DNA from 4 places in the Streptomyces sp. S186 genome. Region 3 is predicted to be linked to each of the others. Evidence: riboswitches for the same ligand, from Rfam matches in the RefSeq annotation. Region 3 holds a riboswitch; each other region holds the start of a gene.
The links. A riboswitch is a leader RNA that binds a small molecule or an ion and turns the genes downstream of it on or off. The one in region 3 is predicted to bind cobalamin.
Positions count from the first base shown of each region.

Region 1: linked by a shared signal. The riboswitch ahead of ACRAS8_RS11970 (ribonucleoside-diphosphate reductase subunit alpha) and the one ahead of ACRAS8_RS31865 (CbtB domain-containing protein) in region 3 are both predicted to bind cobalamin.
Region 2: linked by a shared signal. The riboswitch ahead of cobN (cobaltochelatase subunit CobN) and the one ahead of ACRAS8_RS31865 (CbtB domain-containing protein) in region 3 are both predicted to bind cobalamin.
Region 4: linked by a shared signal. The riboswitch ahead of ACRAS8_RS35110 (hypothetical protein) and the one ahead of ACRAS8_RS31865 (CbtB domain-containing protein) in region 3 are both predicted to bind cobalamin.

Region 1 is NZ_CP193932.1:2,897,176-2,904,768, reverse strand. It holds gene ACRAS8_RS11980 (transglycosylase domain-containing protein) at 1-1,418, opposite strand, end outside; gene ACRAS8_RS11975 (ribonucleotide-diphosphate reductase subunit beta) at 1,546-2,607, opposite strand; gene ACRAS8_RS11970 (ribonucleoside-diphosphate reductase subunit alpha) at 2,607-5,012, opposite strand; cobalamin riboswitch at 5,198-5,329, opposite strand; gene mctP (monocarboxylate uptake permease MctP) at 5,629-7,296, opposite strand; gene ACRAS8_RS11960 (DUF3311 domain-containing protein) at 7,293-7,553, opposite strand.
Region 2 is NZ_CP193932.1:4,330,698-4,338,290, reverse strand. It holds gene ACRAS8_RS18595 (MFS transporter) at 1-497, shown strand, start outside; gene cobN (cobaltochelatase subunit CobN) at 580-4,182, opposite strand; cobalamin riboswitch at 4,217-4,366, opposite strand; gene cobG (precorrin-3B synthase) at 4,452-5,957, shown strand; gene ACRAS8_RS18580 (precorrin-8X methylmutase) at 5,954-6,586, shown strand; gene ACRAS8_RS18575 (precorrin-2 C(20)-methyltransferase) at 6,583-7,593, shown strand, end outside.
Region 3 is NZ_CP193932.1:7,364,492-7,372,084, forward strand. It holds gene ACRAS8_RS31855 (protein kinase domain-containing protein) at 1-1,769, shown strand, start outside; gene ACRAS8_RS31860 (CAP domain-containing protein) at 1,839-2,327, opposite strand; cobalamin riboswitch at 2,768-2,910, shown strand; gene ACRAS8_RS31865 (CbtB domain-containing protein) at 2,949-3,170, shown strand; gene ACRAS8_RS31870 (CbtA family protein) at 3,194-3,946, shown strand; gene ACRAS8_RS31875 (histidine phosphatase family protein) at 3,993-4,604, opposite strand; gene ACRAS8_RS31880 (PAS domain-containing protein) at 4,719-5,981, opposite strand; gene ACRAS8_RS31885 (ATP-grasp domain-containing protein) at 6,338-7,593, shown strand, end outside.
Region 4 is NZ_CP193932.1:8,087,457-8,095,049, reverse strand. It holds gene ACRAS8_RS35135 (hypothetical protein) at 1-233, shown strand, start outside; gene ACRAS8_RS35130 (response regulator) at 230-967, shown strand; gene ACRAS8_RS35125 (ATP-binding protein) at 974-2,314, shown strand; gene ACRAS8_RS35120 (hypothetical protein) at 3,056-3,655, shown strand; gene ACRAS8_RS35115 (acyl-CoA thioesterase) at 3,573-4,070, opposite strand; gene ACRAS8_RS35110 (hypothetical protein) at 4,084-4,416, opposite strand; cobalamin riboswitch at 4,586-4,811, opposite strand; gene ACRAS8_RS35105 (3-hydroxybutyryl-CoA dehydrogenase) at 4,972-5,841, opposite strand; gene aceB (malate synthase A) at 5,838-7,433, opposite strand; gene aceA (isocitrate lyase) at 7,565-7,593, opposite strand, start outside.

The DNA.
Region 1 (7,593 bases), 4.5 Mb from region 3:
CCCAGCGGGAAGGTCTGCTCCAGCTGCGCCAGGCTCTCCTTGCGCAGTCCGAGGCCGAGCGCCAGGTCCCGTATCCGCGCCAGCCCGAACTGCTTCCCGGCCCGGACGAACGGCACGTTCGTGCCCTGCAGCAGGGCGCCGCGCAGCTCCTCGGCCCGGCCGGGGGCGTCCACCGGGCGCGGCTGGTCGCCGTACTGCTCGGCCTCCTGCTGGAGGGCGGCGGCCAGCACGAACGGCTTGAAGGCGGAGCCGGCCGGGACCGCCGTGGTGTCCGCGTTGTTGCTGAAGTGCCGGGTGGCGTCCGCGCCGCCGTAGAGCGCCACGATCGCGCCGTCGCCGGGGCGCACCGAGGCCGCGCCGAATTCCGCGTAGGTGTCCGCGGCGCGGTTCTTCGGGTCGAGGTTCTTCTCGCGGACGTCGTCGACCGCCTTTTCCAGGCGGCGGGTGCGCTGTTTGTCGAAGGTGGTGTGGATACGGTAGCCGCCGCGGGCCAGGTCCTTGTCGGTCAGCCCGGTGGCGCTTTTCACGAACTTGTTGGCGATGTCGACGAGATAGCCGATCTGGCCGGCCTGGCTGGTGGGCTTGGCCACCGGGCGCGGCTCGGGGAATTCCCGGTACTGCGCCCGTTCCTCCTTGCTCATCGCGCCGGTGGCGACCAGCCGGTCGAGTATCCACTTCCAGCGGGCCTCCGCCCGCTCGTGGTTGGCCTTGCCCAGCCCCGGGTCGTACTGCTCGGCGCCCTTCAACAGCGCGGCCAGCAGCGCCCCCTGACTGGGATTCAGGTCCTTGGCGTCGATGCCGTAATAGGCGTGCGCGGCCGCCTGGATACCGTTCGAACCACGCCCGAACCAGCTGGTGTTGAGATAGCCGCGCAGGATCTCCGCCTTCGACTTCAGGTTGTTGACCTTCAGCGCGATGATGAATTCCTTCACCTTGCGGGTGGCGGTCTGGTCCGGCGAGAGATACGTGTTCTTCACGTATTGCTGGGTGATGGTCGAACCGCCCTGGGTGTCCCCGCCGGAGATCATGTTCACCGCGGCCCGGGCGATTCCCGTGAGCGAGACCCCGTGGTCCTCGTAGAAGGTGGCGTTCTCCGCCGCTATCACCGCGTTCTGGACGGGTTTCGGCACCTTGTCGAGGGAGATGTTCTGCCGGTTGACGGCGCCGACGCTCACCATCTGGCTGCCGTCCGCCCAGTAGTAGACGGTGGCCTCGCGGGCGGCCTGGGCGTTCTCGTTGGGGATGTCGACCTTCGCGTAGACGAACGCGAACAGCCCCGCCAGACAGGCGAGGCCGAACGCGAACGTGCCCAGCCACAGGCGCCACGACGGCAGCCAGCGGCGCACCCCCTTGCGGCCCAGGCGGGGATAGTCGATGTACCGGCGGCTCTTCTTCGTGCCCGTTTTCCTGCCCTCCATGTCTGCGTAGATGTGGTGGGCAGGCTTCCGGTTGCCGCTCCGGCCGCCCGCTAATCGAACGCTCACATTCGGCGGGCGGCCGGAACGACAGGCCCGGCGGCCGGGATCAGAAAGGGATCAGAACGGATCAGAAGTCGTCGTCGAACGAGACCGAGCCCTCGACGGCGACCTGGTAGGCCGAGGCGCGCCGCTCGAAGAAGTTGGTCAGCTCCTGGACGTTCTGCAGCTCCATGAAGGAGAACGGGTTCTCCGAGCCGTAGACGGGCGGGAAGCCCAGGCGGCGCAGCCGCTGGTCGGCGACGCACTGGAGGTACTCGCGCATCGACGCGGTGTTCATGCCGGGCAGGCCGTCACCGCACAGGTCGCGGGCGAACTGCAGCTCCGCCTCCACGGCCTCCTTGAGCATGTCGGTGACCTGCTGCTGGAGCGCGTCGTCGAAGAGGTCGGGCTCCTCCTCACGGACGGTGTCCACCACGGAGAAGGCGAACTCCATGTGCATCGACTCGTCGCGGAACACCCAGTTGGTGCCGGTGGCCAGGCCGTGCAGCAGGCCGCGCGACCGGAACCAGTAGACGTAGGCGAAGGCGCCGTAGAAGAAGAGGCCCTCGATGCACGCCGCGAAGCAGATGAGGTTGAGCAGGAAGCGGCGGCGGTCGGCCTTGGACTCCAGGCGGTCCAGACTGTCCACCGAGTCCATCCACTTGAAGCAGAACTCGGCCTTCTCCCGGATGGACGGGATGTTCTCCACGGCCGCGAAGGCGGCGGCCCGGTCGTCCGGGTCGGGAAGGTAGGTGTCCAGCAGCGTCAGATAGAACTGGACGTGCACCGCCTCCTCGAAGAGCTGCCGGCTCAGGTAGAGCCGCGCCTCGGGGGAGTTGATGTGCTTGTACAGCGTCAGCACCAGGTTGTTGGCGACGATCGAGTCGCCGGTGGCGAAGAACGCCACCAGGCGGCCGATGAGGTGCTGCTCACCGGGGGAGAGCTTGGCGAGGTCGGCCACGTCGGAGTGGAGGTCGACCTCCTCCACGGTCCAGGTGTTCTTGATCGCGTCGCGGTAGCGGTCGTAGAAGTCCGGGTACCGCATGGGACGCAGGGTCAGCTCGAAGCCCGGGTCGAGGAGGTTCTTCTTGCCGTCGGTGGTGGCGGTGTGCGCGGCCGCGGCGTTCGTTTCAGGCGACGGGTGGGACATTACTGGCATGCCTCGCAGGACTCGGGGTTTTCCAGGGAGCAGGCGACCGCCTCGGGATCGGTCACCGGAAGCTGCGCGGGGACGGACGCGGCGCGCGCCGACTGTGCGATCCGGGTCGCCGGCCGCGAGCGCAGGTAGTAGGTGGTCTTGATGCCGCGCTTCCAGGCGTAGGCGTACATCGAGCTGAGCTTGCCGATGGTCGGCGACGCCATGAAGAGATTGAGCGACTGGCTCTGGTCCAGGAACGGCGTGCGGTCCGCGGCCATGTCGATCAGGGCGCGCTGCGGGATCTCCCAGGCGGTGCGGTAGCGGTGCCGTACGTCCTCGGGGATCCAGGTCAGCTCCTGGACGGAGCCGTTGGCCTCGCGGAGCGCGTCCCGGGTCCGCGCGTCCCACAGGCCCAGCTCCTTCAGCTCCTCGATCAGGTACGTGTTGACCTGGAGGAACTCGCCGGACAGCGTCTCGCGCTTGAAGAGGTTGGAGACCTGCGGCTCGATGCACTCGTAGACGCCGGCGATGGAGGCGATAGTGGCGGTCGGCGCGATGGCCAGCAGAAGGGAGTTGCGCATACCGGTCGTGGCGATCCGGGTGCGCAGCGCCGCCCAGCGGTCCGCCCACCGCGGTTCGGCGTTCGGGTAGTGGTCCGGGTGCAGCACACCGCGCGCCGTGCGGGTCGCGGACCAGTTCTCGTGCGGGCCGTGCCGCTCGGCGAGGTCGGCGGACGCCTCGTAGGCGGCGAGCATGATCCGCTCGGAGATGCGGGTCGACAGCTCCCGGGCCTCGGCCGAGTCGAACGGCAGCCGCAGCCGGAAGAACACGTCCTGCAGGCCCATCAGGCCCAGACCGACCGGCCGCCAACGGGAGTTGGAGGCGGCGGCCTGCTCGGTCGGGTAGAAGTTGATGTCCACGACCCGGTCGAGGAAGGTCACGGCGGTGCGGACGGTGGCGTCCAGCTTCTCCCAGTCCATCTCGCCGTCGGCACCGAGGTGCGCGGCGAGGTTGACCGACCCCAGGTTGCAGACCGCGGTCTCCCCGTCGTCGGTGACCTCCAGGATCTCCGTGCACAGGTTGGAGGAGTGCACGACCCGGCCGGGCTCGGCGGTCTGGTTGGCGGTGCGGTTGGCGGCGTCCTTGAACGTCATCCAGCCGTTGCCGGTCTGCGCGAGGGTGCGCATCATCCGGGAGTACAGCACCCGGGCCGGCACCTGCTTGAGAGCCTTGCCCGCGGCCTCCGCGGCCCGGTAGGCGGCGTCGAACTCCGCGCCCCACAGGTCGACCAGCTCGGGCACGTCCGCGGGGGAGAACAGCGACCAGTCCGCGTCCGCCTCCACCCGGCGCATGAACTCGTCCGGGATCCAGTGCGCGATGTTGAGGTTGTGGGTCCGGCGGGCCTCCTCGCCGGTGTTGTCCCGCAGCTCCAGGAACTCCTCGATGTCGGCGTGCCAGGTCTCCAGGTAGACACAGGCCGCGCCCTTGCGGCGGCCGCCCTGGTTGACCGCCGCCACCGACGCGTCCAGGGTGCGCAGGAACGGCACGATGCCGTTGGAGTGCCCGTTGGTGCCGCGGATCAGCGAACCGCGGGCGCGGATCCGGGAGTACGACAGCCCGATGCCGCCGGCGTGCTTGGAGAGCCGCGCCACCTGGTGGTAGCGGTCGTAGATCGAGTCCAGCTCGTCCAGCGGCGAGTCCAGCAGATAGCAGGAGGACATCTGCGGGTGGCGGGTGCCGGAGTTGAAGAGCGTGGGGGAGGACGGCAGGTAGGAGAGCGTGCTGGTCAGCCGGTACAGCTCGGCGACGTCCGCGAGCGCCCGCGCGGAGTCGTCCTCGGCCAGGCCGCAGGCCACCCGCAGCAGGAAGTGCTGGGGCGTCTCGATCACCTTGCGGGTGGTGGGGTGGCGCAGCAGATAGCGCGAGTGCAGGGTGCGCAGCCCGAAGTACCCGAACCGGTCGTCGGCGCCGGCTGCCAGGGCCTGCTCCACCAGCGCGTCCAGCCCCGCGGCGTGCGTGCCGGCGAACTCGGCGGTGCGGTCCGCGATCAGACCCTCCTGGTGGCCGACCGCGATCGAGGCGGAGAAGGAGGTGGCGCCCTGCCCGGCGGCCTCCTCGGCGATGGCGAGGGTGAGCAGGCGGGCCGCGAGCCGGGAGTACTGCGGCTCGTCGCCGATCAGCCCGGCCGCGGCCTCGATGGCCAGCGACCGCAGTTCGGCCTCGTCGGACCCGGGGTGCCGGCCGCGCAGCGCGGCGGCGGCCACCTTGCCGGGGTCGGTCGCGGTCAGGTCCGCGGTCAGCTCGGTCAGCGTGCGCAGCAGGGCGACGCCCGGGCCGTCCTCGTTCGCGGGAGGCGTGGCCACCACGGGCTGCACGACCTCGGCGTCTGACGCGGGCTCCGTTGGCGCGATGGTCACCTGATGCTCTCCCTCACTCGGCGGGGGCCGGGAGGGGCGGTGGCGCGACGGGAGCCGTGCGGGCAAGGGGGCACCCCGCGGCGAGCCGGGGGTGCGCGGGCCGGCCGCGCGGCGTCCAGTCGGCCCACCCCTCGGGGCCCGGACGTATCGACGCCGCACCGATGGCGGTGCGGACGTACCGTCGGCAGGTCCTCGGACTCGGGAGCGGGCCGCCGGGCTCGTGGGGACGGCCCGTGGATCACGCTCACACACCGTTGCGGGACAGTTCCGGATTCGCACCGGATTCCCCTGCGGCGACAGCGAGGACGAGCATACATCTTGTGCTGCTCCCCGCGCGCACCCCCACATCTTGTGTCGCCGCCTCATATCATTCCCGCAGGTATGCGCAGCGCGAAGGGCCGCCGCGCCCCGCTGGGGGAGTGCGGCGGCCCTAGGGCGCTTCTGACGGATCTCCGCGGCGTCGCGGCGCCTGGCACGCACTCTCGCGGCGTTGCCGAAATGTCTCCATAGCTCCGCTATGAAGCCATCCCGGCGCCTTGCGAGAGCACGCACCAGGCGCCGCTCCTTCCTCCACCGAGATCCGTCAGAAGCGCCCTAGTCCGCGGGTGATGGAGCGTCAGTGCCCCGCCGGTGCCCCCGTCGTGGCCGGTGACAGGTCGGCGGTGACGCCCTGGTCGCCGAGGTCGGCGGTGTAGTCGTCGGGGGAGGTCTCGTCGGTGCCCTCGGGGGCCTTGAGGGCCTTCAGGACGAGCGTCAGGACGACCGTCACCACGACGTTCAGGACGAACGCGGTGAGGCCGATATAGCCGATCTGCCCGATGCCGGGGATCTCCGCGCTGGAGCCGCCGAAGTGCTGCTGGGTCGGGCCGGCCACCCCGTATGCCGCGAGGGTGCCGTAGACCATGCCGACGGCCCAGCCGGCCAGCAGCGCCCAGCGGTGGAACCAGCGGGTGAACAGGCCGCCGACCAGCGCCGGCATGGTCTGCAGGATCCAGATCCCGCCCAGCAGCTGGAAGTTGATGGCGACGGTCTTGTCCATGGTGAGGACGAAGACCAGCGCACCGACCTTGACCAGGAGGGAGACCAGCTTGGCGACCTTGTGCTCCTGCTCGGGCGTGGCGCCCGGCTTGAGGAGGTCCTTGTAGACGTTCCGGGTGAAGAGGTTGGCGGCGGCGATCGACATGATCGCGGCCGGCACCAGCGCGCCGATGCCGATCGCGGCGAACGCCACCCCCGCGAACCAGCTGGGGAACATGTCCGCGAAGAGCTGCGGGATCGCCAGCTGGGCGTTGCCCCGGGTGTCCGTCCCGGCCTTGAGCGCCATGAAGCCGAGCAGCGCGAGGAGGCCCAGCATCAGGGAATAGAGCGGGAGGATGGTGGTGTTGCGGCGGATGACGTTGCGGCTGCGCGAGGAGAGCGTCGCGGTGATCGAGTGCGGGTACATGAACAGCGCCAGCGCCGAGCCGAGCGCCAGTGTGGCGTACGCCCACTGGGCGTTGGGGCCGCTGGTCAGTTCGCCGCGCGGTTTGCCGGCGATCGGCCCGGGCTGGGCGAGCGCCTTGCCGGCCGCGTGGAAGATCTCGCCGAAGCCGCCCAGCTTGATCGGGATGTAGATGATCGCCACCGCGATGACGAGGTAGATCAGCCCGTCCTTGACGAACGCGATCAGCGCGGGCGCCCGCAGCCCCGAGGAGTAGGTGTACGCGGCCAGCACCGCGAACGCGATCAGCAGCGGCAGGTCCTTGACGAACCAGTTGGCGTGCTCGCCGCCGCCGACGCCCATCACGTCCAGGACGGCCTGGATGCCGACGAGTTGGAGCGCGATGTACGGCATCGTGGCGAGCAGCCCGGTGAGCGCCACCGCCAGCGACAGGCCCTTCGAGCCGAAGCGGCCGCGGACGAAGTCGGAGGTGGTGACGTACCCGTGCCGGTGCGAGACCGACCACAGCCGGGGCAGGAAGGTGAAGATCAGCGGGTAGACCAGGATGGTGTACGGGACGGCGAAGAAGCCGGACGCGCCCGCGGTGTAGATCGCCGCCGGCACCGCCACGAACGTGTACGCGGTGTAGAGGTCGCCGCCGAGCAGGAACCACGTGATCCAGGTGCCGAAGCTGCGCCCGCCCAGGCCCCATTCGTCGAGGTTGGCGGAGTGCTCGGCGCGGCGCCAGCGCGCGGCCAGGAAGCCCATGACCGTGACGGCGAGGAAGAAGAAGACGAAGACGGCGAGGGCCACGCCGTTCACGCCCCGGGAGGCGGCGGCGAGGGTCGTGACGGGGGTCGTCATCGGGCCGCACCGCCCTTGCGGGCGCGCTGCTCACGCTGGACGAGCTTGTAGGCCAGGGTCGTCAGCGCCGTCGAGATCAGCACCCACGCCATCTGGTACCAGTAGAAGAACGGGATCCCGATCAGCGTCGGCTCGATCCGGGCGTAGGAACTCACCCACAGCATCGCGACGAACGGGGCGAGCAGGCACAATCCGGCCACCAACCGTGTCGGGGTGACGACCGGTCTGCGGTCCGGTGATGCGGCGTTCTCAGCCATGACCGTGGCTCCCGTCCCTGGTGAACTCGGTGAATTCCGG
Region 2 (7,593 bases), 3.0 Mb from region 3:
CCTATGTGACGCCGTTCCTGGAGCGGACCGCCCATGTCGCGTCGGCGGGGACGGTGACGGTGTTCCTGCTGGTCTACGGCGTCGCGGGGGTGGTGGGGAACTTCGCCGGCGGTGCCGTGGTGGGGCGGCGTCCGCGCACGGTCTTCGGGCTCGCGGCCGGGCTGCTGGCGCTCGCCACGCTGCTGCTGCCGGTCCTGGGCCGTGGCCCGGTCGGCGCGCTGGCGCTGCTGGTGGTCTGGGGCGTCGCGTACGGGGCGGTGCCGGTGACCTCGCAGACCTGGTTCGCCAAGGCGGCGCCCGGTGCGCCCGAGGCGACGTCGGTGCTCTTCACCGCGTCGTTCCAGGCGACGTTCTCGCTCGGCGCGCTGGCCGGCGGGCTGGTGGTGGACCGGACCTCCCCCGCGGCGGTGATGACGCTGGGCGGGGCGACCGCGGTCCTGGTGGTCCTGGCCGCGTGGCTGCACTTCGCCAAACGGCTTGAGTGGCCGCGGAGTTGAGTGGACGGGACCCGAAGCGGGAGGGGAGAGCGGGGCGGTGTTTCACGTGAAACACCGCTCCGCCGCGCTCTCTTCGCGCCTCTCAGTCCTCGCCCTCCAGCTCGCCCTCGGTCTCCAGGAACGCCTCCCGCAGCGCCGCGAGCGTCTCGGCGTCCGGCTTCTCCCACATACCGCGGGACTCCGCCTCCAGGAGGCGTTCGGCGATGCCGTGCAGCGCCCAGGGGTTGGCCTCCTGGAGGAACGCGCGGTTCTCCGGGTCGAGGGCATAGGTCTGGGCGAGCTTGTCGTACATCCAGTCGGCGACGACACCGGTCGTGGCGTCGTAGCCGAACAAGTAGTCCACGGTCGCGGCGAGTTCGAAGGCACCCTTGTAACCGTGGCGGCGCATCGCCTCGATCCAGCGGGGGTTGACCACACGGGCCCGGAAGACCCGGGACGTCTCCTCCACCAGCGTCCTGGTGCGAACGGTCTCGGGGCGGGTCGAGTCGCCGATGTACGCCTCCGGGGCCTTGCCCTTGAGCGCCTTGACGGTGGCGACCATGCCGCCGTGGTACTGGAAGTAGTCGTCGGAGTCGGCGATGTCGTGTTCGCGGGTGTCGGTGTTCTTGGCGGCCACCGCGATGCGCTTGTAGGCGGTCTCCATCTCCTCGCGGGCCGGGCGGCCCTCCAGCCCGCGCCCGTAGGCGTAGCCGCCCCAGACGGTGTAGACCTCGGCGAGGTCGGCGTCGGTGCGCCAGTCGCGGGAGTCGATGAGCTGGAGCAGACCCGCGCCGTACGTACCGGGGCGGGAGCCGAAGATCCGGGTGGTGGCGCGGCGTTCGTCGCCGTGCGCGGCGAGGTCCGCCTGGGCGTGGGCCCGGACGAAGTTGCTCTCGGCCAGCTCGTCGAGACCGGCGGCGAGCCGGACCGCGTCGTCGAGCAGCCCGATGACGTGCGGGAACGCGTCGCGGAAGAAGCCGCTGATGCGGAGGGTGACATCGATGCGGGGGCGGCCCAGCTCGTCGAGCGGGATGGCCTCCAGGCCGGTCACCCGGCGCGAGGCGTCGTCCCACACGGGGCGGACGCCCAGCAGCGCCAGCGCCTCCGCGACGTCGTCGCCGGAGGTGCGCATCGCGCTGGTGCCCCACAGGGACAGGCCCACCGACTCCGGCCAGTCGCCGTTGTCGTCGCGGTAGCGGCCGAGCAGCGAGTCGGCGAGCGCCTGCCCGGTCTCCCAGGCGAGCCGCGACGGGACGGCCTTGGGGTCGACGGAGTAGAAGTTGCGGCCGGTCGGCAGGACGTTGACCAGGCCGCGCAGCGGCGAGCCGGACGGGCCGGCCGGGACGAAGCCGCCGTTCAGGGCGTGCAGGGCGTGGTCCAGTTCGTCGGTGGTGGCGGCCAGCCGCGGGACGACCTCCCGGGCGGCGAAGTCGAGGATGTCGGCGACCGCCGCCGGGTGGCCCTCGGCGACCCGGGCCGCGGCGGCGGGGTCCCAGTCCGCGTCCTCCATGGCCTGGACGAGGCCGCGGGCGACGGCCTCGGCGTCGTCGGCGGCGGTGCGGGTGGCGGCGGACTCGTCCAGGCCGAGCGCCTCCCGGAGTCCGGGCAGTGCGGCGGTGCCGCCCCAGATCTGCCGGGCGCGCAGGATGGCCAGGACGAGGTTGACCCGGGCCTCGCCGGCCGGGGCGGCGCCCAGCACGTGCAGGCCGTCGCGGATCTGCGCGTCCTTGACCTCGCAGAGCCAGCCGTCGACGTGCAGCAGGAAGTCGTCGAAGCCGTCGTCGTCGGGGCGCTCCTCCAGGCCCAGGTCGTGGTCGAGCTTGGCGGCCTGGATGAGGGTCCAGATCTGCGCGCGGATGGCGGGCAGCTTGGCCGGGTCCATCGAGGAGATCGCGGCGTACTCGTCGAGCAGCTGCTCCAGGCGCGCGATGTCGCCGTAGGAGTCGGCGCGGGCCATCGGCGGGACGAGGTGGTCGACGAGGGTGGCGTGCACCCGGCGCTTGGCCTGGGTGCCCTCGCCCGGGTCGTTGACCAGGAACGGGTAGACGAGCGGGAGGTCGCCGAGCGCCGCGTCCGGGCCGCAGGCGGCGGAGAGCCCGGCGTTCTTGCCGGGCAGCCACTCCAGGTTGCCGTGCTTGCCGAGGTGGACCATGGCGTCGGCGCCGAACCCGCCGTCGGCGGCGGGCGCGGCGATCCAGCGGTAGGCCGCCAAGTAGTGGTGGGACGGCGGCAGATCGGGGTCGTGGTAGATCGCGATCGGGTTCTCGCCGAAGCCCCGCGGCGGCTGGATGAGGATCAGCAGATTGCCGCGGCGCAGGGCGGCCAGCACGATGTCGCCCTCGGGGTTCCGGCTGCGGTCGACGAACATCTCGCCGGGCGGCGGGCCCCAGTGCTCCTCGACGGACTCCCGCAGCTCCTGCGGCAGCGTGGCGTACCAGCGGCGGTAGTCGGCGGCGGGGATGCGGACCGGGTTGCGGGCCAGCTGTTCCTCGGTCAGCCACTCCTGGTCGTGGCCGCCGGCCTCGATGAGGGCGTAGATCAGCTCGTCGCCGTCGCCGGACGCGAGGCCGGGCACCGGTTCGTCGCCGAAGTCGTAGCCCTCGGCCGCCAGGCGGCGCAGCAGCTCGACGGCGCTGGCCGGGGTGTCCAGGCCGACCGCGTTGCCGATCCGGGAGTGCTTGGTGGGGTAGGCGGAGAGCACCAGCGCCAGCCGCTTCTCAGTAGCCGGGATGTGGCGCAGCCGGGCGTGCCGGACGGCGATCCCGGCGACCCGGGCGGCTCGCTCGGCGTCGGCGACGTAGACCGGGAGGCCGTCCTCGTCGATCTCCTTGAAGGAGAACGGCACGGTGATCAGCCGCCCGTCGAACTCCGGCACGGCGATCTGCGAGGCGGCGTCGAGCGGGGAGAGGCCCTCGTCGTTCTCCTCCCAGGCGGCGCGCGACCCGGTCAGGCAGAGCGCCTGGAGGATCGGCACGTCCAGGGCGGCCAGTGCGCCCGCGTCCCAGGACTCGTCGTCGCCGCCCGCGGACGCCTCGGCGGGCCTGGTGCCGCCCGCGGCGAGCACGGTGGTGACGAGGGCGTCGGCCGCGCGCAGCTCCTCGATCAGCTCCGGCTCGGGGGCCCGCAGCGAGGCGACGTACAGCGGCAGCGGACGGCCGCCGGCGCGCTCGATCTGGTCGCACAGGTCGTGGACGAAGCGGGTGTTGCCGCTCATGTGGTGGGCGCGGTAGTAGAGCACCGCCACCGTCGGGCCGGCCGCCTCCGTCGCGGCGCGCTCCAGCGGGCCCCAGGACGGCGCGGCCGCGGGCGGCTCGAAGCCGTGGCCGGTGAGCAGGACGGTGTCGCTGAGGAAGCGGGCCAGCTGGGAGAGGTTGGCCGGGCCGCCGTGCGCGAGGTAGGCGTGTGCCTCGGCGGCGATGCCGACGGGGACCGTGGACGCCTCCATGAGCTGGGCGTCGGGGGCCTGTTCGCCGGTGAGCACGACGACCGGGCGGTGCTGGTCCGCGGCCAGCAGCACGTCCAGGCCGTCCTCCCAGGCGCGGAGGCCGCCGAGGAGGCGGACGACGACGAGGTCGGCGCCCTCCAGCAGGCCGGGGAGTTCGGCGAGGTCGAGGCGGGCGGGGTTGGCGAGCCGGTACGGCACGGGGCCGGTGGCCGCGCGTGCGCTGAGCAGGTCGGTGTCGGAGGTCGACAGCAGCAGAATCACGGCGCAGCCCTTCCTCGGGGTGTCCACGCCCCGGGTGGTCGTATGGACGGCGGGAGTTCCTGGCTCACCCGGCGGTGGCCGGGTTCACAGTGGCGGGACCGCGCCGGATTCTCACCGGGCTTCCTCCCTTGGCGCCGTCGCTGGCGTCCGGCGGGTCAGCCGACCCGCCGACCTGCATAGTAAGGGCTGCCGCCGGACCGCGGGAGCGGGCCTACGCGGCCGTCTCACCCGATCCCCTCGACCCGGTTCCGGGCGCCACCGACGTAGGTATGCTCGCCGCCATGCCGCCCACCCCCGCACCCCGCCCCGACCGGCCCGGACCGCCGGTACGGGACCGCGGTGACGCCTGCCCGGGAGCGCTGCGGCTGCACTCCGCCGCCGACGGCCGGCTGGCCCGAGTGCGGGTGCCCGCCGGGGACTTGACGGTGCGCCAGGCCAGCGCGCTGGCGGACGCCGCGGACCGCCTCGGCGACGGCCGTCTCTCGCTCACCTCCCGCGGCAACGTCGAACTCCGCGGCCTGCCCGACGACTGCGGGCAGGCGCTCGCCGGTCTGCTCGCCGACGCCGGGCTGCTGCCGTCCGTCCGCCATGAGCGGATCCGCAACGTGCTGGCCTCACCGCTGGCCGGACTGGACCGGCACACCCCCTCCGACGTGCGGTTGTGGGCCCGGAGCCTGGACGCACTGCTGTGCGCGAGCGAGCCGGCGACGGCGCTCTCGGGCCGTTTCCTGTTCGTCCTGGACGACGGACGGGGCGATGTGGCGGACCTGGGCGGCGATGTGACCTTGCTCGCAGAATCCGGCCGGCGGGCCCCGGCGGACACCGCGTATCCGCCGGACACCGCGTCCGGGTACGGGGCGCTGCTGCGGGTCGGCGACGAGCGGGCGGTGCTGCGGATCGCGGCGGACGACGTCCCGCGGGCGGCGCTGACGGCCGCGGAGGTCTTCCTGGCCGCCGCCGCGGAGCGCGGCGACGGCGCCTGGCGGGTCCGCGAACTGCCCGCAGCGCGGCCGCTGACCGCCCGGGAGGTGCAGCGCGCGCTGCGGACCGCGGGCATCGCCGCGGAGTACGCGGACGCCGCCGGCCCGCGGCCGGCCGTGCCGTACGCCGATGCCACCGCCCCCGGTGCGGTCGACGGACCCGACGGCCGCCGCGCCGTCGTGGTCCTCGCGCCGCTCGGCCGTCTGTCGGTGGCCCAATGGCGGTTGCTGGCCGGGATCGCCGACGACGACGGTTGCGGCACGCTGCGCCTCACGCCCTGGCGCGGCATCGTCGTCCCCGGCCTGCCCGCCGCCCTGGCCGCCCGGCGGCTGACCGACCTCGCCGCCGCCGGACTGGTCACCGACCCCGACTCCCCCTGGCGCCGGGTCACCGCCTGCACGGGCCTGCCCGGCTGCGCCAAGTCCCGCAGGGACGTGCGGAGCGAGGCGGCGGCCGCGCTCTCCGTGGGCCGGCCCGTCCCGGCGGACGGCTCCGCAGTGCCCGCCAGGCTGCCCGTCCACTGGTCGGGCTGCGAACGGCGCTGCGGCCATCCGCACGGCGCCTGGGTCGATGCGCTGGCGACGCCCGAGGGCTACCGCACCACCGCGGTGGGCCCCAACTCCCCGCCGCCACCGACGGTTTCACGTGAAACATCTCAACTGGCCGCCGTTTCACGTGAAACGGCCTCACCGGCGCCGGTTTCACGTGAAACATTGCCCCCGCCCGGTGCTCCGCCGTCTGCCCCCTCTGCTTCTCCTTCCACCCCTCAACCCACCAACCCGAGGCCCCAGTGACCGCGTTCGACTACGAAAAGGACGGGGCGGCGATCTACCGCCAGTCCTTCGCCACCATCCGCGCCGAGGCGGACCTCTCGGGCCTGCCCGCCGACGTCAGCCGGGTCGCGGTCCGTATGATCCACGCCTGCGGCATGGTCGACCTCGTCCGCGACCTCGCCTTCACCCCGGGGGTGGTGGCCAGTGCCCGCGCCGCGCTGCGCGCCGGTGCGCCGATCCTGTGCGACGCCACCATGGTGGCCAGCGGAGTGACCCGGAAGCGGCTGCCCGCCGACAACGAGGTGCTGTGCACCCTCGGCGACCCGTCCGTCCCGGAGCTGGCCGCGCGGCTGGGCACCACCCGCAGCGCCGCCGCCCTCGAACTGTGGCGGGATCGCATGGAGGGCGCCGTGGTCGCCTTCGGCAACGCCCCCACCGCGCTCTTCCGGTTCCTGGAAATGATCGAGGAAGGCGCGCCGCGCCCTGCCGCGGTCCTCGGTATCCCCGTCGGTTTCATAGGCGCGGCCGAGTCCAAGGACGCGCTGATCGACCACCCGGCGAAGCTGGACCACATCGTGGTGCGCGGGCGGCGCGGCGGCAGTGCCATGGCCGCGGCCGCGATCAACGCCCTGGCGAGCGAGGAAGAGTGAGCGTGAGCGAGCAGCAGGCCAGCAGCGGTGCGGCGGACCAGCCGGCCGCGCCCTCCCCTGAGCGTTCCACCGGCCGCCTCTACGGCGTCGGCCTGGGCCCCGGCGACCCGTCCCTGATGACCGTGCGGGCGGTGGAGATCATCGCCGGGGCCGATGTGGTGGCGTACCACAGCGCCCGGCACGGACGCTCCATCGCGCGGTCCATCGCCGCCGGGCACATCCGCCCGGACCACATCGAGGAAGCCCTCGTCTACCCGGTCACCACCGAGTCGACCGACCACCCCGGCGGCTACCGCGGGGCTCTCGACGAGTTCTACGAGGCGGCGGCGGCGCGGCTAGCCGCCCATCTCGACGCCGGCCGCACCGTCGCGGTGATCTCCGAGGGCGATCCGTTCTTCTACGGCTCCTACCAGCACATGCACAAGCGGCTGGCGCACCGCTACCCGACCGAGGTCGTGCCCGGCGTCACCTCCGTCAGCGCCGCCGCGGCCCGCCTGGGCACCCCGCTCACCGAGGCCGACGAGGTGCTGACGGTCCTCCCCGGCACCCTGCCCGAGGAGGAGCTGACGGCGCGTCTGAGCGCCGCCGACTCCGCGGTCGTGATGAAGCTGGGTCGCACCTTCCCCAGCGTCCGCCGGGCCCTGGAGCGCTCCGGCCGGATGGCGGAGGCCCGCTATGTCGAGCGCGCCACCATGGCCGGGGAGCGCACCGGCGCGCTGGCCGACGTCGACGCCGACACCGTTCCGTACTTCTCCGTCGCGGTCGTGCCGAGCCGCATCGCCTCCTCCGCCGGGGAGCCGGAGCCGGCCGCCGACGAGCGCGGTGAGGTGGTCGTGGTCGGCACCGGGCCGGCCGGTCCGCGCTGGCTCACCCCGGAGTCCCGCGGCGCCCTGGCCGCCGCCGACGACCTCGTCGGCTATACCACGTACCTGGACCGCGTCCCGGTGCGCCCGGGCCAGCGCCGGCACCCCTCGGACAACAAGGTCGAGTCCGAACGCGCCGAGTTC
Region 3 (7,593 bases):
CGCAGGACGACGTGCCGTGGATGGCGACCGAGTACGTGCCGGGCGTCCCCTTGAGTTCCGCGGTGCACGACGTGGGACCGTTGGCCGAGCGCACCGTGTGGCTGCTGACGGCCGGCCTGCTCCAGGCGCTGTCGGCGGTGCATGCGCACGGCCTGGTGCACCGCGATCTCAAGCCGTCCAACATCCTGCTCACCGCCACCGGCCCCCGCGTCATCGACTTCGGCATCGCGCACTCCGCGGCGGACACCGCGCTGACGGCGACCGGCACCGCCCTCGGCACCCCGGGGTTCATGGCCCCCGAACAGCTCGTGATGAGCGGACCCGACATCACGGGCGCCGCGGATGTCTTCGCGCTCGGTGGCGTGATCGTCTACGCGGCGACCGGCGACGGCCCGTACGGCAACGCCGAGCCGCAGGTGCTGATGTACCGCACCGTGCACGAACAGCCGCAGTTCGGTCAACTCCCGGTGAAACTTGGTGGGTTGGCGGCATCGTGCCTGGCGAAGGACCCGGCGCGGCGACCGGCCCTCCCCGAGCTCGTCGCGCGGGTCGGCGCACCGGGCCCGTACGACGACTGGCTGCCGGACCCCCTCGCCGGGCAGCTGCACCGCCTGTCCGCACAGCTCGGCGACCCCAGATCCCACGACAGATCCCACGACACCTCCCCCGCGGGCCCGTCGGCCGCAGAGCCCGCCGGCGCCGCCTTCGACCTCGGCGCGCTGCCGACCCGCACGATGGCCGATCCCCCGAAGTCCCCGTCGCCCACCGCCCCACCGCAGGTCCCCACGCGCCCCGGTCCGCTGCCTGGGACGTACGGCCCGCCCGCGCCCTCGGGCCCGAGCCGTCGCCGTGTGCTTGCGGCGCTGTCCCTCGCCGGTGTCGCGGCCGGTGGCGGGGCGCTGGCCTGGACGCTGTGGCCGGAGGGCGGGAAGGCGGGCACGGGTGGCGGGGGTGCGGCGGGCAAGCCCGGCGGGGGCGCGAAACCGTCCGGCCGGTTGCCGCAGGCGATCGCGGACAAGGGCATCATCACCGTCGGCTCCGATATCGCCTATGCGCCGATGGAGTTCCTCAGCGACGGCAAGCCCGCCGGCCTCGACGTCGATCTGGCCGACGCCCTCGGCCGTGAGCTGGGCGTCCGCTGCACGTTCCGGAACGCGACCTTCGACTCCCTGCTCGCCGGCCTCGGCCAGGGCCGGTTCGACCTGGTCATCTCGGCGATGGTCGACACCAAGGACCGCCAGGGCGGGCAGGCGAGCGGGGCGAAGACCGGGGGAGGGGTCGACCTGATCGACTACTTCCAGGCGGGGCTGTCGCTCGTCGTGCGCAAGGGCAATCCGGACCACCTCGGCAAACTGGAGGACGTGTCGGGCAAGCCGGTTGCGGTTCAGCGCGGCTCCGCGGCCGAGAACTACCTCGACGAACTGAGCCGGCGGCTCCCCGCGCAGCCGACGCTCCGGAAATTCGACTCGACGGCCGAGGTCTACGACGATGTCGCCCAGCGCCGTTCCCTCGCCTGCCTCGACGACTTCCCGGTCGCGGCCTACACCGCGGCGACCCACACGGGCGGCGGCGCCTTCCAACTCGTCGGCGGACAGATCGATTCCGTCCCCTACGGCATCGCCGTCGCCAAGACCGGTACGGCACTGCGCGACGCCGTGCGCGAGGCACTCGACCGACTCATCCGGACCGGCGCCTACGCGAAGATCCTCCAGCGGTGGCACCTTCAGGACGGCGCGGTGGAGCGAGCCGTCGTCAACGGCGGACGGTAGGGCGTCCCTCCCCCCTCTCCCATGGGGCTCTCCTCTCCCATGGGGTTATTGGGCGGTTCTCCCGTGGGGTTATTGAGCGGTGGCGAAATCCTGCGTCCAGTAGTCGCCGGGCTGGGCGAGGCCGATGCCGGTCTCCTTGAACGAGCAGTCGAGGATGTTGCGCTTGTGTCCGGGGCTCGACATCCAGCCGGCCAGCACGCTCTCCGGGGTGGCGTATCCGTAGGCGACGTTCTCGCCGTAGCTGTTCCAGTTGTAGCCGGCGCCCTTGATCCGGGCGCCCGGGTCGGAGCCGTCGGATCCGGTATGTGACATATTGCGGTGGTCTGCCATGTCCTTGCTGTGGTCTTGGGCGGCTTTTGCCAGTTTTGCATTGACGGTCAGCGGGGCGCAGCCGGCCTTGCTGCGCTCCTTGTTGACCAGCTCCACCACACGGGCCGTGTCGACGGAGGCGGGGGCGGCGGAAGCCGCCATGGCGACGGAGGGGACACCCAGGGCGGCTACGGCGAGGGCGGCAAGCGTCAGCCGCCGGTGGTTGCTCTTCCTACGGTGCTTCTTCATGCCTGACCTCACTCGCTCGTTGCGCCGATGGCCGACATTCTGGGAAGTGCCGGCAGGGCGAGCAATGGGCACTACTACTAAACGGGACAGTTGATCCTTTGCCTCTTGCGGTGTGCGGGTGATCGTGCTGCCTCGCTCCGCGCGGCTTCGTATGCGTCTGGCACGACGTCAGGGGCGTGGACTCCGCTGGTGAACGACCGAAGCGGAGCGGCGGGCCGACCGCCGAGGCCCCGGGCGCACCTCATCGCCAGATCAAGCCGGACAAATTCTCATTTGTCGCCGCGGTGGTCACTACTAGGCACGATAGTTTCCGGCGTGCGCCGGTATGACGGATGTCACGGATGTGGGTTGTGGCGGCGGGCGCCCGGAACGGCAGCCGGAGGCGTGCGCCTTCGTCGACAAGCGCCTTCGTGGACAAGTGGCCCGTCCGGCCTTGGCGGGCCATCCGCCGCGCGGTAGTTTCTCTTCGATATCGACGACGGAGAAGCGGAAGCCGGTGGGACTCCGGCACGGTCGCGCCACTGTGTGCGGGACGCCTCGGGCGTCGCGTGAGTCAGACCCGCGGCCGTCGTCTTGTGCACCACCGAAATGGGACGCGAACTCCCAGAAGGAGGCTCTGCCATGGCGCAGACCATCGCCCGGCCGTCCGTCACCACCTCCGCCGCCCCCGTCACGCTGCCGCTGAAGGCGATCGCCCCGTGGGCGGTGTTCTTCGGCATCCTGATGCTGGTCCTGCTGTACTTCGTCGGCGCCGAGCAGGGCGCCACCTCCGTGTTCCAGGGCACCGACGTGCACGAGTGGGTGCACGACGCCCGCCACCTGCTCGGTTTCCCCTGCCACTGACACACACGGGGACGCCGCACATCATGAACTCCGCAACGGTCCGAAACCTGCTCGTACGAGGCATGCTCGCCGGCCTGGCCGCCGGCGGGCTCGCCCTCGTCGTCGCCTACTTCCTCGGCGAACCGAACGTCAACGGCGCCATCGGTTTCGAGGCGGCCCACTCCCACGAACACGAGATGGAGGTCGTCTCCCGCTCGCTGCAGTCCACCGCCGGCCTGGCCACCGGCGTCCTGGTCTACGGAATCGCCTTCGGCGGCATCGCCGCCCTCGCCTACTGCTTCGCCCTGGGCCGGGTGGGGCGGTTCGGTCCGCGGGCGACCGCGCTGCTGCTGTCGGGCTGCGCGCTGCTGGCCGGCTACGTGGTCCCGTTCCTGAAGTACCCGGCCAACCCGCCCTCGGTCGGGGAACCGGACACCATCGGCAAGCGCACCACGCTGTACTTCCTGATGATGCTGCTCGGCGTCCTGCTGGCGATCGGCGCCACGATGCTGGGCAAGCGCCTCGCGCCCGGGTTGGGCACCTGGTGGGCGACGGTGGTGGCGGTGGCCGCGTTCGTCGTCGTGGTCGGGTTGGCGTATGCGGTGCTGCCGGTCGTCAACGAGGTGCCGAAGGACTTCCCGGCCACGCTGCTGTGGCGGTTCCGGCTCTCGGCACTGGCCATCCAGACCGTCCTGTGGAGCGGATTCGGCCTGCTCTTCGGGGAGTTGGCCGAACGGCAGCTGAACCCTGAGCCGGTGTCGGAGGCGACGGCGCCGGGCGTATCCGCCGCGCACTGAGTCCCTAGGCACCGCGAGGGCATGCGGACCGTGCGGCCGGGCATCCCTATGCCTCGGTCGCCGGCTCCGCCTCGGCTGCGAGGGCACGTCCCAGCCGCAGGTTCCAGCGCCCGGACCGTCCGGTGAGCTCGGTGGCCGCGAGCGGAGGCACGTCGAGCCGCCAGAACGCCGTCTCCGGCGCGCCCAGCACGTGCAGCACCGCGGCCCGTACGACCTCCGGTTCGACCACGGCGAGCGTCCGTCCGTCGGTCCCACCACAGTCGTCCAGCCACCGCGTGACCCGCTCGCACAGGTCCCGTACCGACTCGCCGCCGTGCGGTGCCGCGCCGGGATCGGCCAGCCACCGGGCGACCGCGTCCGGCTCGGCGGCGCCCACCTCGTCGAGGGTGCGGCCCGTCCAGCGGCCCACGTTCAGGCCGGACAGTTCGGATGGTTCGGACCGTTCCTGGGCCGCCGAGGCGTCGAGGCCGAGTGCCGAGGCCGTCTCCCGGCAGCGCACGCTGGGGGAGACGCGGACCCGCGCGGCGGTCGGCAGGGAACCGGCCGCCGCGCGGGCCCGGGCCGCCCCGCCGTCGTCGAGCGACGAGCCGTCGTCGAAGCGGGCCTGCCGCAGCGATGCGCTGATCGCCGGCGAGATGAGGGTGAGGCGGCTGGTCACGCGGTCGTTCCTCCTGCTGCTGCGGGCGTGGGGTGGTGTCCCGCCACGGGATACGGCACATGGTGCGCCGGCGCGGTGAGCGGGGAGCGCCGCCGGGCCGTCGCGCCTCCGAATCTACGGTGTCGCCGCGCGGGGCGGCCATGCCTGAGGAGCGAGGATGCCCAGGACGTAGGCGCGGGCGACCAGGGCGCAGCGGGTCGGGGCGTCCAGCAGGTCCCGGAGGCGGCTGAGGTGGTAGTCGACGGTCTGCCGGGACAGGTGGAGCCGGGTGGCGATCTCGGCGTTGCTGCGGCCGGTCGCGAGCAGGGAGAGGATGCGGACCTGGCTGGCGGTGAGCGGCGGGTGCGGCTCGTGGGCGAGTGCCTGGTGGGTGACCACGGCCCAGACACCGACGGCGCGGGACCTGCCGCGGCCCACCGTCGTCAGGTGCAGACGGGCGCGGCGCTGCCGGCCGCGGCCGTCGAGGAGGACGGCGGAGGTCTGGAGGCGGCGGTGGCGGCGGGTGATCAGGGCGCGCCAGTCCCGTTCCAGCGCCGGTAGTTGCGAGTCGGGGGCGAGCAGGGTGTCGGCCCGGCTGCCGACGAGTTCCGAGAGGCGGGTGCCGAGCAGTTCGGCGGCGGCCGCGCTGGCCTGGAGGATCCGTCCGCCGGCGGAGAGCAGGGCGCACGGCAGTCCGCTGTGGTCGCGCAGCGCGCAGAGGCTGTCCTCCGCCTCCCGGCGCTGGTGCAGGGCGCGGGTGTAGTCGCTGATGTCGATATAGATTCCGGCCACACAGGTCTCGGTGCCCTCGCGGACCGGGAAGCGGTGCCCGGCCGCGTGGCCGCTGGTGCCGTCGGCGCGGTGGTAGGTGAGGGTGTGCCGGACCGGTGTGCCGCGGGCGAGCACGTCCTGGTCCAGTGCCAGTACCCGGTCGGCGTCGACCGGGGCGTCGACGTCGCGGACGTACTTGCCGATGACGTGCTCGGGCGTGGTGCCGTAGAGGTGGGCGTAGGCGTGGTTGGCCCAGCGGTAGCGGCCGGCGGCGTCCCGGATGAAGGCGGCGGCGGGGGCGAGGTCGGCGAAGGCGTCGAAGCGGCGGCCGGTGGTCTCGGCCGGGGCGACCTCGACGGCCACTCCGCGGGTGCGGTCCGGACGGGGGGCGTCCAGGGGCCAGTTCACGTCGAAGAGCCGGCCGTCGAACCGTGCCTGGCGGTGCGGGTTCCCCGGCGCGGCGGAGGGCGCGGGCGGCTCCCGGCGCAGGGCGTCCAGGAAGCGCTGGGCGGTGCCGGCGTCGTCGAAGGCCCCTCCGCCGCTGTCGATCACCCGGAGGTCGCGGTCGGCCTCCCACCAGGACACCGGGAGGTGTTCAAGCAGTGACTTCAGACCGGTCTCGTCCACGACTGCCTCTCTGTGCGGAGGAGTTGGCGGGGTGTGCCCGCGGCGGCGGTCTGCGGCCGCCCGCACGGGCATCCGTGGCATCCGTATCCCCGGCCCGCATGGCGTATGCCCGGTTCTCGGCCGATCTGACGCGCCTTCTCGCGGGCCGGCATTCTCCTACGGCATCACGGAACCTTCACAGTCGCCCTACGAACCCCTCGACTCTGGCATTTGCCTGAGGGGTCGGGGCCTGTGACGGCCCGGCAGCGGCCGTCCGACTGGTTCGCTGGAGTCAGGGCGTCCGGGTATCGGACCGCGGACGCCGACCGCCGCCAGAGAGACGGCCCCCAACCCCTTTGTGAAGGAGTCGGATTCCAGTGAGCTCGGTGCTGTTCGTGTATGCCAAGGGCGGACCGCCCTTGGGGTATGCCCTGTCACGGGTCGCCGCCCGCGCGGCGGTGCACCTGCTGGCGCTCAGCCCGCTGCCGCCCGCGATCGCCGCGACCGCCGGGCACCGGTGCGCCTCCGTGACGACCGCCACCGGGCCCGAACGGGGCGACCTGGTGTCCCTGATCGTCGACCGGGCCCAGGAGGTGGCCGCGGACGCGGTCGTCACCTTCTCCGAGTACGCGGTTGTCGCGGTCGCGGAGGCGTGCGCCAAGCTCGGCCTGGCCGGCGCCGGCCGGTCCGGTGCGCTCGCCCGCGACAAGCGGCTGATGCGCCGCGCCTGGGCCCAACAGGGCATTCCCCAGCCCCGGTTCCGGCCGGTGGCCGATGAGCGGGAGCTCCACGAGGCGGCCGCCGCGCTCCGCGCCCCGCTGCTGCTGAAGGCCGCCTGGAGCGCCGGCTCCACCGCGCACCGGATCATCCGCGCCACCGACGAGGTGCCGGCGGCCTGGCGCCGGGCACGCGAGGTGATGGCCGAATCCGCCGGACTGGGCTACGCCGAACTGCATGTGGCGGGTGCCGACGCCGACTTCCTCGTCGAGGAGATCGTGCCGGGCACCGCCGGGGGATGGTTCGCCCAGCCCGGCTGGGGCGACTACGTCAGCGTCGAGGGCGCCGTCGTCGACGGGGTCTTCCATCCCGTCTGCCTCAGTGGCCGGATGCCGACCGTGGAGCCGTTCACCGAGCGCGCCGGCATCACCCCGGCCGCGCTGCCGCCCGACGCCCAGCGGCGCGTGGTGGCCCTGGCGCGGCAGGCCGTGGACGCACTCGGCCTGGAGAACTGCGGTACCCACACCGAGATCAAGCTCGGTACCGGCGGCCGGATGTGGGTGATCGAAACCGCCGCCCGGTTCGGCGGGGCGATGACCGTCCCGCAGATCGAGGAGGTCTTCGGCCTGGACCTCATCGGCATGCTCGTCGACCAGTTGCTGGGACGCCCGGTGAACTGGCCTGCCGAGGCCCGCCTGGCACAGGAGGCGCGCGGCGCGGCCGGTTCCCTCGTCGTACTGGCCGTGGACGGCGCCGGCGCCGCCTGGCCGGACCGCCGACGCTGGGACTTCGCGGCCGTACGGGACGCGGCCCCCTTGAGCCCCGGCAGCACGCTGTCCGTGGTGGCCGAGAACTCGCTGCCGGACGGCACGCCGGTACCGGTCTACGACCCCGCCGCCGGCGCCAACACCATGGC
Region 4 (7,593 bases), 720 kb from region 3:
TCATCCGCCAGACCCGCGACCCGGACTGGCCCGGCGGCCTCCGGCAGGTCACCACCGACCGCTACCGCTGGAACCCCGAACTGCGCCAGCTGGAGCTGCACTCCACAGTGACCACCCCCATGTCCAGCACGCCACCCCCGAAGAAACCCTCGCCCTCGCCCTCGTCCGCAAAGCAGCCGTCACCGAAGCAGCCGTCCTCCCACACCGTGAAAGCAGCGCCCGACACGCCATGAGCACACCCCCGGCACACCCCCCGGAATCCGCCCCGCGCGTCCTGGTCGTCGAGGACGACGACGTGATCCGCGAGGCCACCACGGTCTCCCTCAACCGCCTCGGCTTCGACGTCACCTCCGTCGCCGACGGCGCCTCGGCCCTGGCCCGTTTCAAAGCCGAGGCACCGGACGCGGTGGTCACCGATGTGATGCTGCCGGAGCTGGACGGGGTGAGCCTGACCCGCTCGATCCGCGAGCAGAGCACCGTCCCGGTGCTGATGATCTCGGCGCGGGGCGACGACATCGACGTCATCGCGGGCCTTGAGGCCGGTGCCGATGACTACGTCACCAAGCCGTTCCGTGCCAATGTGCTCGCGGCCCGGCTGCGCGCGCTGATGCGGCGGGCCGCCCTGCCTCCGTCCGCGGACGCAGGACGGGCCCCGGAACCGGTGGCGCCCGCCCCGCCACGCGACATCCGCCGCGTCGGCGACCTGGAGCTGGACGCCGAGACGATGGAGGTGCGGGTCGCCGGGGAACTGCTGCCGATCACCCCGACGGAGCTGCGCGTACTCCTTGAGCTGACCTCGGCCCCGGGCAGGGTGCTCAGCCGGGAGACCCTCCTGAAGGAGGTCTGGGACTACGCCTGGGGTGGCGACACCCGGGTGGTCGACGTCCACATCCAGCGGCTCCGCGCCAAGATCGGGCACGAGCGCATCGTGACGGTCCGGGGCTTCGGCTACAAGATCGTCGGCTGACCCGGTATGCCTGGCAGCCTGCCCCGTCCCGGCGTGCCCGCCGGCTCCACCGGTGCGACGAGCCGCCGCCGCGAGAAGCCCGGCGGCAGGAAAGCCGGCGACGGCGCGAAGTCCGACGGCGGTGTGAAGTCCGGCGGCAGCCTCCACTGGCGGGTCGCCGCCCTCATCGCCGCCGTGGCCTGCGTGCTGGCCGCCGCACTGGGCGCGCTCACCACCGTGACCGCCTCCGACCAGCGCCTGGACCTCAACCGCAGCATCGTTCTCGGCCGTCTGGAACAGGCACTCAACACCTACGCGCAGACCTCCGCCGTCACCGGCGACAACGTCGCACTCGACGCCCCGGGACTGCCACCCGAACTCGCCCGGCGCGTCTCCGACGGCCGTCTGGCCACCCAACTCGTCAACGGTCCCAACGGTCCCGTCCTGTGGGCGGCAGCGGGCATCGGCTCGCGCACCCTGTCCGTACGCAGCGACTACAGCCTGGAACGCAACGCCGACGACCGCTTCGCCCGCACCACCATCGCGCTGGCCGCCGGCAGCGCCACCGTCATCTCCCTCGTCGGCCTCCTGCTCGCCAAACCGCTCAGCGCCCGGGTACGCAGGGTCTCGGCGACCGCCCGCACGATCGCCGACGGCCGCCTCGACGCCCGTATCGGACGCATCCGCGGCTCCCGCGAACTCACCGAACTCGCCACATCCGTCGACCAGATGGCCGCCGCCCTCCAGGACCGGCTCCGCGCCGAGCAGCGGTTCGCCGCCGACGTCACCCACGAACTGCGCACCCCCGCTGCCGGCCTGCTCGCCGCCGCCGAGATCCTGCCCGACTCCCACGAGGCCGACCTCGTACGCGACCGGGCCGAGGCGCTGTGCGGCCTGATCGAGGACCTGCTCGAAGTCTCCCGGCTCGACGCAGACGTCGACACCGCCCACCTCGAACCCCACCACCTCACCGAAGTACTCCAGCGGGCCATCGCCTCCACCGCCCTCCCCGCCCGCCTCGACGTGGTGGACGACACCGCCGTACTGACCGAGCCGCGCCGCCTGGAACGCATCGTCGCCAACCTCCTTGCCAACGCCCACCGGCACGGACACCCCCCGGTCACCGTCACCCTCCAACGGGGCACGGTCACCGTCCGGGACCACGGCCCCGGCTACCCGCCCGGCCTGCTCGCCGAAGGGCCCCGCCCCTTTCGTACCGGCGCCCCCGAACGCGGCAAGGGCAGCGGCCTCGGCCTCACCATCGCCCTGGGCCACGCCCACCTCATCAAAGCCCGGCTGACCTTCACCAACGCCCCCGACGGCGGAGCCCAGGCCGTCCTCACACTCCCGCTCGACGCCGAGGGTTGACGGGACCGTCTCCCCGCGCGGTCGCCCCTGCCGAGTCGCTGACCGTGCAACAGCCCCGGCCTGCGCAGACGCGTTGGGCGTTCCGGGATCACCCGCGACGTCGTATCGCCGAACCGGCTGCGACAGTCCGCCTCTTCCCGCTCTCTGAGGTCATCGAAATCCTCGACCTGCTGCGCGCCCTCGGCGTCAGCGAGCGGATGGTGCGCGTCGAACGCACTCCTGGACCAGACTGGTGGCCCTGATATCGAAATCGGTGCAGGAATGGGAAGCGGGCAAGGGAATAGCGCTCGCCGACCCGGAGTTCGGGCGTCTCGCGATTCGAGGTGACGGACGATCAGGCTACCCGGCCGTGACTTGCGAGCGCCCAACTCGGCGCATTAATCGGTCCGTTGTGGCACTCGAATGGCACGCGACCCCAAAAGGGCGAGGCAGCAAACGAACAAGGCCCAGAGTGTCGATCTGGCCTTTGCTCTGGAGCGGGTGACGGGAATCGAACCCGCACTCTGAGCTTGGGAATCAGGGGGCCTTCCGCCGCCCAATGACTTCCTGACCTGAGAAGACGCCCCCTTGCTCCATCTGGGACGAGAGTGGCGCGGCGGCCGGATTTGCCACCGAACAGGCTTGCGCTGCAGCTGAGGGCTCTGCTCGGCGGGTGCGTGCAAGGACGGTTCGAAGTCGGCATTGCTGCCGCAAGTGGTGTGTTGTCCTGCAAGGCTGGGCGGCGTGACGTACGCAGCGACAGTGGATACACAGATCGCGAGCGGCGCTCCGGAGATGGACAAGCTGCAGCGGGTCGGTGCCGGGGCGCTTCTGGAGCAGGGTGTCGACTCGGTCGAGTCGATCGACGGTCCGGACGGTGTGGAAGTGGAGATCGCCGACACGTGGGTGGGCGTCCATCCCGGCGGTGTATCAGTGAAGGTGTTCGTGGACGCGCCGGCGCTGAAGTTCGCCGAGGAGGCGGTCCATGCCCTGGTGGAGGAGCTGCTGGAACGCTCGGAGCTGCTCGCCGACTGGACGGTCGAGCGGTGCGAGGTCGAGCTGCACCCCGACCTCGCGAAGGAGAGCCTGGAGGCGGCCGACGGCCCGGATACCCCGCCGGACCAGATCCTTCGGCCCTGCCTGTGCCGGCGTGGCTCGCTTTTCGGTATGCATGGCAATTGCTGGAGCGCAGGAAAGCGGTCGCGTGTGGCCGACCGTCTACTGCTGCGGCAGTGGCGCGGGGCGGGGGTACCGGAGTCCGGCACCCCCGCCCCGCGGTTCAGCCGGCGGCTGTGCGTCGGTCTGCGCGCAGTGCGCGGCGCCGCACGGCCTGGAGCTGTCGCTGGTGTTCCTCGGCGGTGACCGGTCGCAGCTCGGGTACGGGCCGGGGTGCGCCGTGCTCGTCGATGGCGACGAACGTCAGGTGGGCGGTGGCTACTTCGGCGGTGGGCCCGGAGGCGTTCCACCGCTCGGCGGTGGCGCGCACGCCGACGTCCATGGAGGTGCGTCCCGCGTATTCGACGCTTGCGTGGACGCTCAGCAGGTCGCCTGCATGGACGGGAGTGAGGAAGGTCATCCGGTCGACGGAGACGGTCACGGCGGGTGCGCCGGCGTGCCGTCCGGCGGCGGCCGCGGCGGCGTCGTCGATGAGTTTCATGATGACGCCGCCGTGGATGGTGCCGTACAGGTTGGTGTCGTGCTCGCTCATGATGTGGGCGAGGGTCACCTGTGAGTCGGCCGGGGCCTTGTGGGCCGGGCCGGTGGTGATGCGGTCCATGGTTCGACGGCTTTCAGTTCTTGGTGGAGAGCTGGTGGGGGACGTGCCGGGCTGCCGCGGTCATCCGTTCCATGGCCGGGCGGACCTCGGCCCAGGAGCGGCTCTTCAGACCGCAGTCCGGATTGATCCACAGCCGGTCGCCGGTCGGTCCCTCGCCCGCACCGGCCTCGGCGGGCTGCTGGCAGTTGGTGCTGCGCGGCACGGGCGCGGTCCGATGGAGTTCGGCGGCGCCGACGCGGTCCTGCCAGTAGCCCTCGATCGCGTTCCTCAACTCCCGGCGCGGGCCCTGGCGGGGGTAGCCGTACACGGTGGCGCGTGTCGCCGCGGCCGCGGACTTGGCTGTCACAAGACTCTCCTGCGCGAGCTCTTGGTGGAGCGACCCCGGGACGTGACGAAGGCGCGAAGGACGGCAGGCCGGGCGGGGCACGCCGCCTGTGCCACCGCACACGCTGGTGCCCGCCTGACGACTACGCCGACCCGCCCTCGAAGGTCACCGGGATCTCCGCGTACGCATGGGCGCACGCGGGCAGCGGGCAGGTCTTCGGACTCGCGGGCACGTCCGCCGGTCTCCCGGCGGGCACCTACTGGCCGTCGCTTCCCGGACCCCGTACCTCGGGTCCAGTGCGTATGACGGCGGTCGTTCCCACTCACCGCTGCGGGGCAGTTCCGGATTCCCACCGGGTTCCCTCTTACGACGCGCCTGCCTGGCGGGCAGGGCGCACCAGCTGCACTCGCCACCTTATGGCGAGGTATGACCCGGTTACCACCTTCGGCGTCACGGAGGGCAAATCCCGTTCTGCTGAGGCCACTTGTACGAGGCGCGGGACGACTCCAACCGTCGCCCCGCGCCTCGTCCCACCGCAGCGCGGGTCCTTTGGCCCGGGCGGCACCCCGGGGTCCCTCAACCCCGGTCGTAGGTGTGGAACCCCCGGCCGGTCTTCCGGCCGAGCAGCCCGGCCTCGACCATCCGCTGCAGCAGCGGCGGCGGGGCGTACAGGGGTTCCTTGAACTCTTCGTACAGCGAGCGGGCGATGGAGGCCACGGTGTCCAGTCCGATCAGATCGGCGAGCCGGAGCGGTCCCATCGGGTGGGCGCAGCCCAGCTCCATGCCCTTGTCCACGTCGGCGGCGGTGGCGAAGCCGGACTCCGCCATCCGGACGGCGGACAGGAGGTAGGGGACGAGGAGGGCGTTGACGACGAAGCCGGCCCGGTCCTGAGAGCGGATCACGGTCTTGCCGAGCGCGTCGCGGGCGAACGTCTCCGCCGTCGTGGCCGCTTCGGTGCTGGTGTGCAGCGAGGTGACGATCTCCACCAGTGGCATGACCGGCACGGGGTTGAAGAAGTGCAGGCCGAGGACGCGGTCGGCCCGGCCGGTGGCCATGCCCAGACGCATCACCGGGAGGGAGGAGGTGTTGGTGGCCAGGATGGCCCCCGGGTCTTCGACGATCTTGTCGAGGGCGGTGAAGATCTCTGTCTTGACGTCCGGGTTCTCCACGACGGCTTCGACGACCAGGTGCCGGTCGGCGAGGTCGTCGAGGCTTGTGGTGAACACGAGCCGGGCCAGGGCGTCTTCGGCGGCCTCCCGGTCCGTCTTGCCGCGATGGACGGCGCGTCCCAGCGAGGCGGCGATGCGCTCGCGAGCTTTTCGAGCGGCGGCGGTGTCGACCTCGCACACGACGGTGTCGAGCCCGGCGCGGGCGCAGACCTCGGCGATGCCGGCGCCCATCTGACCGCCGCCGATGACGCCGACGCGCTGGATGCCCGTGGTCATGACTGCTCCGTTCCGTGCCGCACGAGGTGGCGGGTGTAGGCGTCGGTGGTGAAGAAGCCGGGCAGCTCTTGGCCGAGGGCGGTGCGGACGAAGATGTCGCGGGCCTCGTCCGCGTACGCCGCCGGCTTCTCCTTGGCCAGGGCGGCCGTCTCGTCGTCGAGCAGTCGCAGCACCGTGGCGCGGTCGAGGACGCGGTGCCGCAGCCACTGCCAGACCTGGGTCCGGGCGATCTCCGCGGTGGCGGCGTCTTCCATCAGCCCGTGCAGTGCGACCGCGCCGTGGCCGTGCAGCCAGGCGTCGAAGTAGCGCAGTGCGACCGCGATGTTGGTGCGGACGCCGTCCGGGGTGGGCGATCCGCTGATGCGGCGCACGGACAGCAGGTCGGTCGGGGTGACCTCCACGTCGTCACGGGTGCGCTCGATCTGGTGCGGCCGGTCGCCGAGGACACCGTCGAAGACCTCGCGGCAGAGGGGGACAAGTCCGGGGTGGGCAACCCAGGAGCCGTCGAAGCCGTCCTCGGCCTCGCGCTCCTTGTCCAGCCGGACCTTCGCAAGGGCTGCCTCGTTGGCCGCCGTGTCCCGGCTCGGGACATGGGCGGCCATGCCGCCGACGGCGTGGGCACCGCGCTTGTGGCAGGTGTGCACCAGCAGTTCGGTGTAGGCGCGCAGGAACGTGGCGGTCATGGTGACCTTGGCGCGGTCCGGCAGGAGGAAGTCGGTCCGGTGCCCGAAGGTCTTGATCAGGCTGAAGAGGTAGTCCCAGCGGCCCGCGTTGAGTCCGGCGCTGTGCTCGCGGAGTTCGTAGAGGATCTCCTCCATCTCGAAGGCGGCGGTGATCGTCTCGATGAGCACGGTGGCGCGGACGGTGCCGCGAGGGATGCCGAGGAGTTCCTGGGCGAGGACGAAGACGTCGTTCCACAGGCGGGCTTCGTACCGGTTCTCCAGCTTGGGCAGGTAGAAGTACGGGCCCGAGCCTGCGTCGATCTGCCGTTGGGCGCAGTGGAAGAAGTACAGGCCGAAGTCGACCAGGGAGGCCGGGGCCGGCCGGCCGTCGAGGTAGAGGTGTTCCTCGGTGAGGTGCCATCCGCGGGGCCGGACGACGATGGTCGCCAGGTCGCCGCCGAGCCGGTACCGCTTGCCCTCCGGTGTGGTGAAGTCGATCCTGCGCTCGACTGCATCGAGCAGGTTGAGCTGGCCGTCGATGACGTTGTCCCATGTGGGGGAGGTGGCGTCCTCGAAGTCGGCCATCCAGATCCTGGCACCGGAGTTGAGGGCGTTGACCGTCATCCGGCGGTCCGGAGGGCCGGTGATCTCCACCCGTCTGTCCGTCAGTCCCGGCGCAGGCGGTGCGACCCGCCAGTCGGGGTCGGTGCGGACAGCGGAGGTGACGAGGGGGAAGTCGAGCGGGGATCCGGAGGCCAGCCGGGCGGCCTGACGCCTGCGCTCCCTGAGGAGATCCAGACGGCGATCCGCGAAGGCGGCGACGAGCCGGCCGACGAACTCCAGGGCCTCCGGTGTGAGGATCTCCTGATGACGGTCCCGTGGTGCTGCCGCGCGGACCTGGACGCGGTGCGTCGGTGCATGGGTGGGCATAGGGGTCTCCTCGGTGGGAGCGGAGGGAGCGGTGGGAGCGGTGGGGGCCGGGCGAAGCGGAGTCGGCCGGCCCCCAAGCCTGTCTGTGGACTGCCTGGCACACGGAGGGCACGCAGGCGGCCAGAAGCGCTCTAGTGGAACTGCTCTTCCTCGGTGGAGC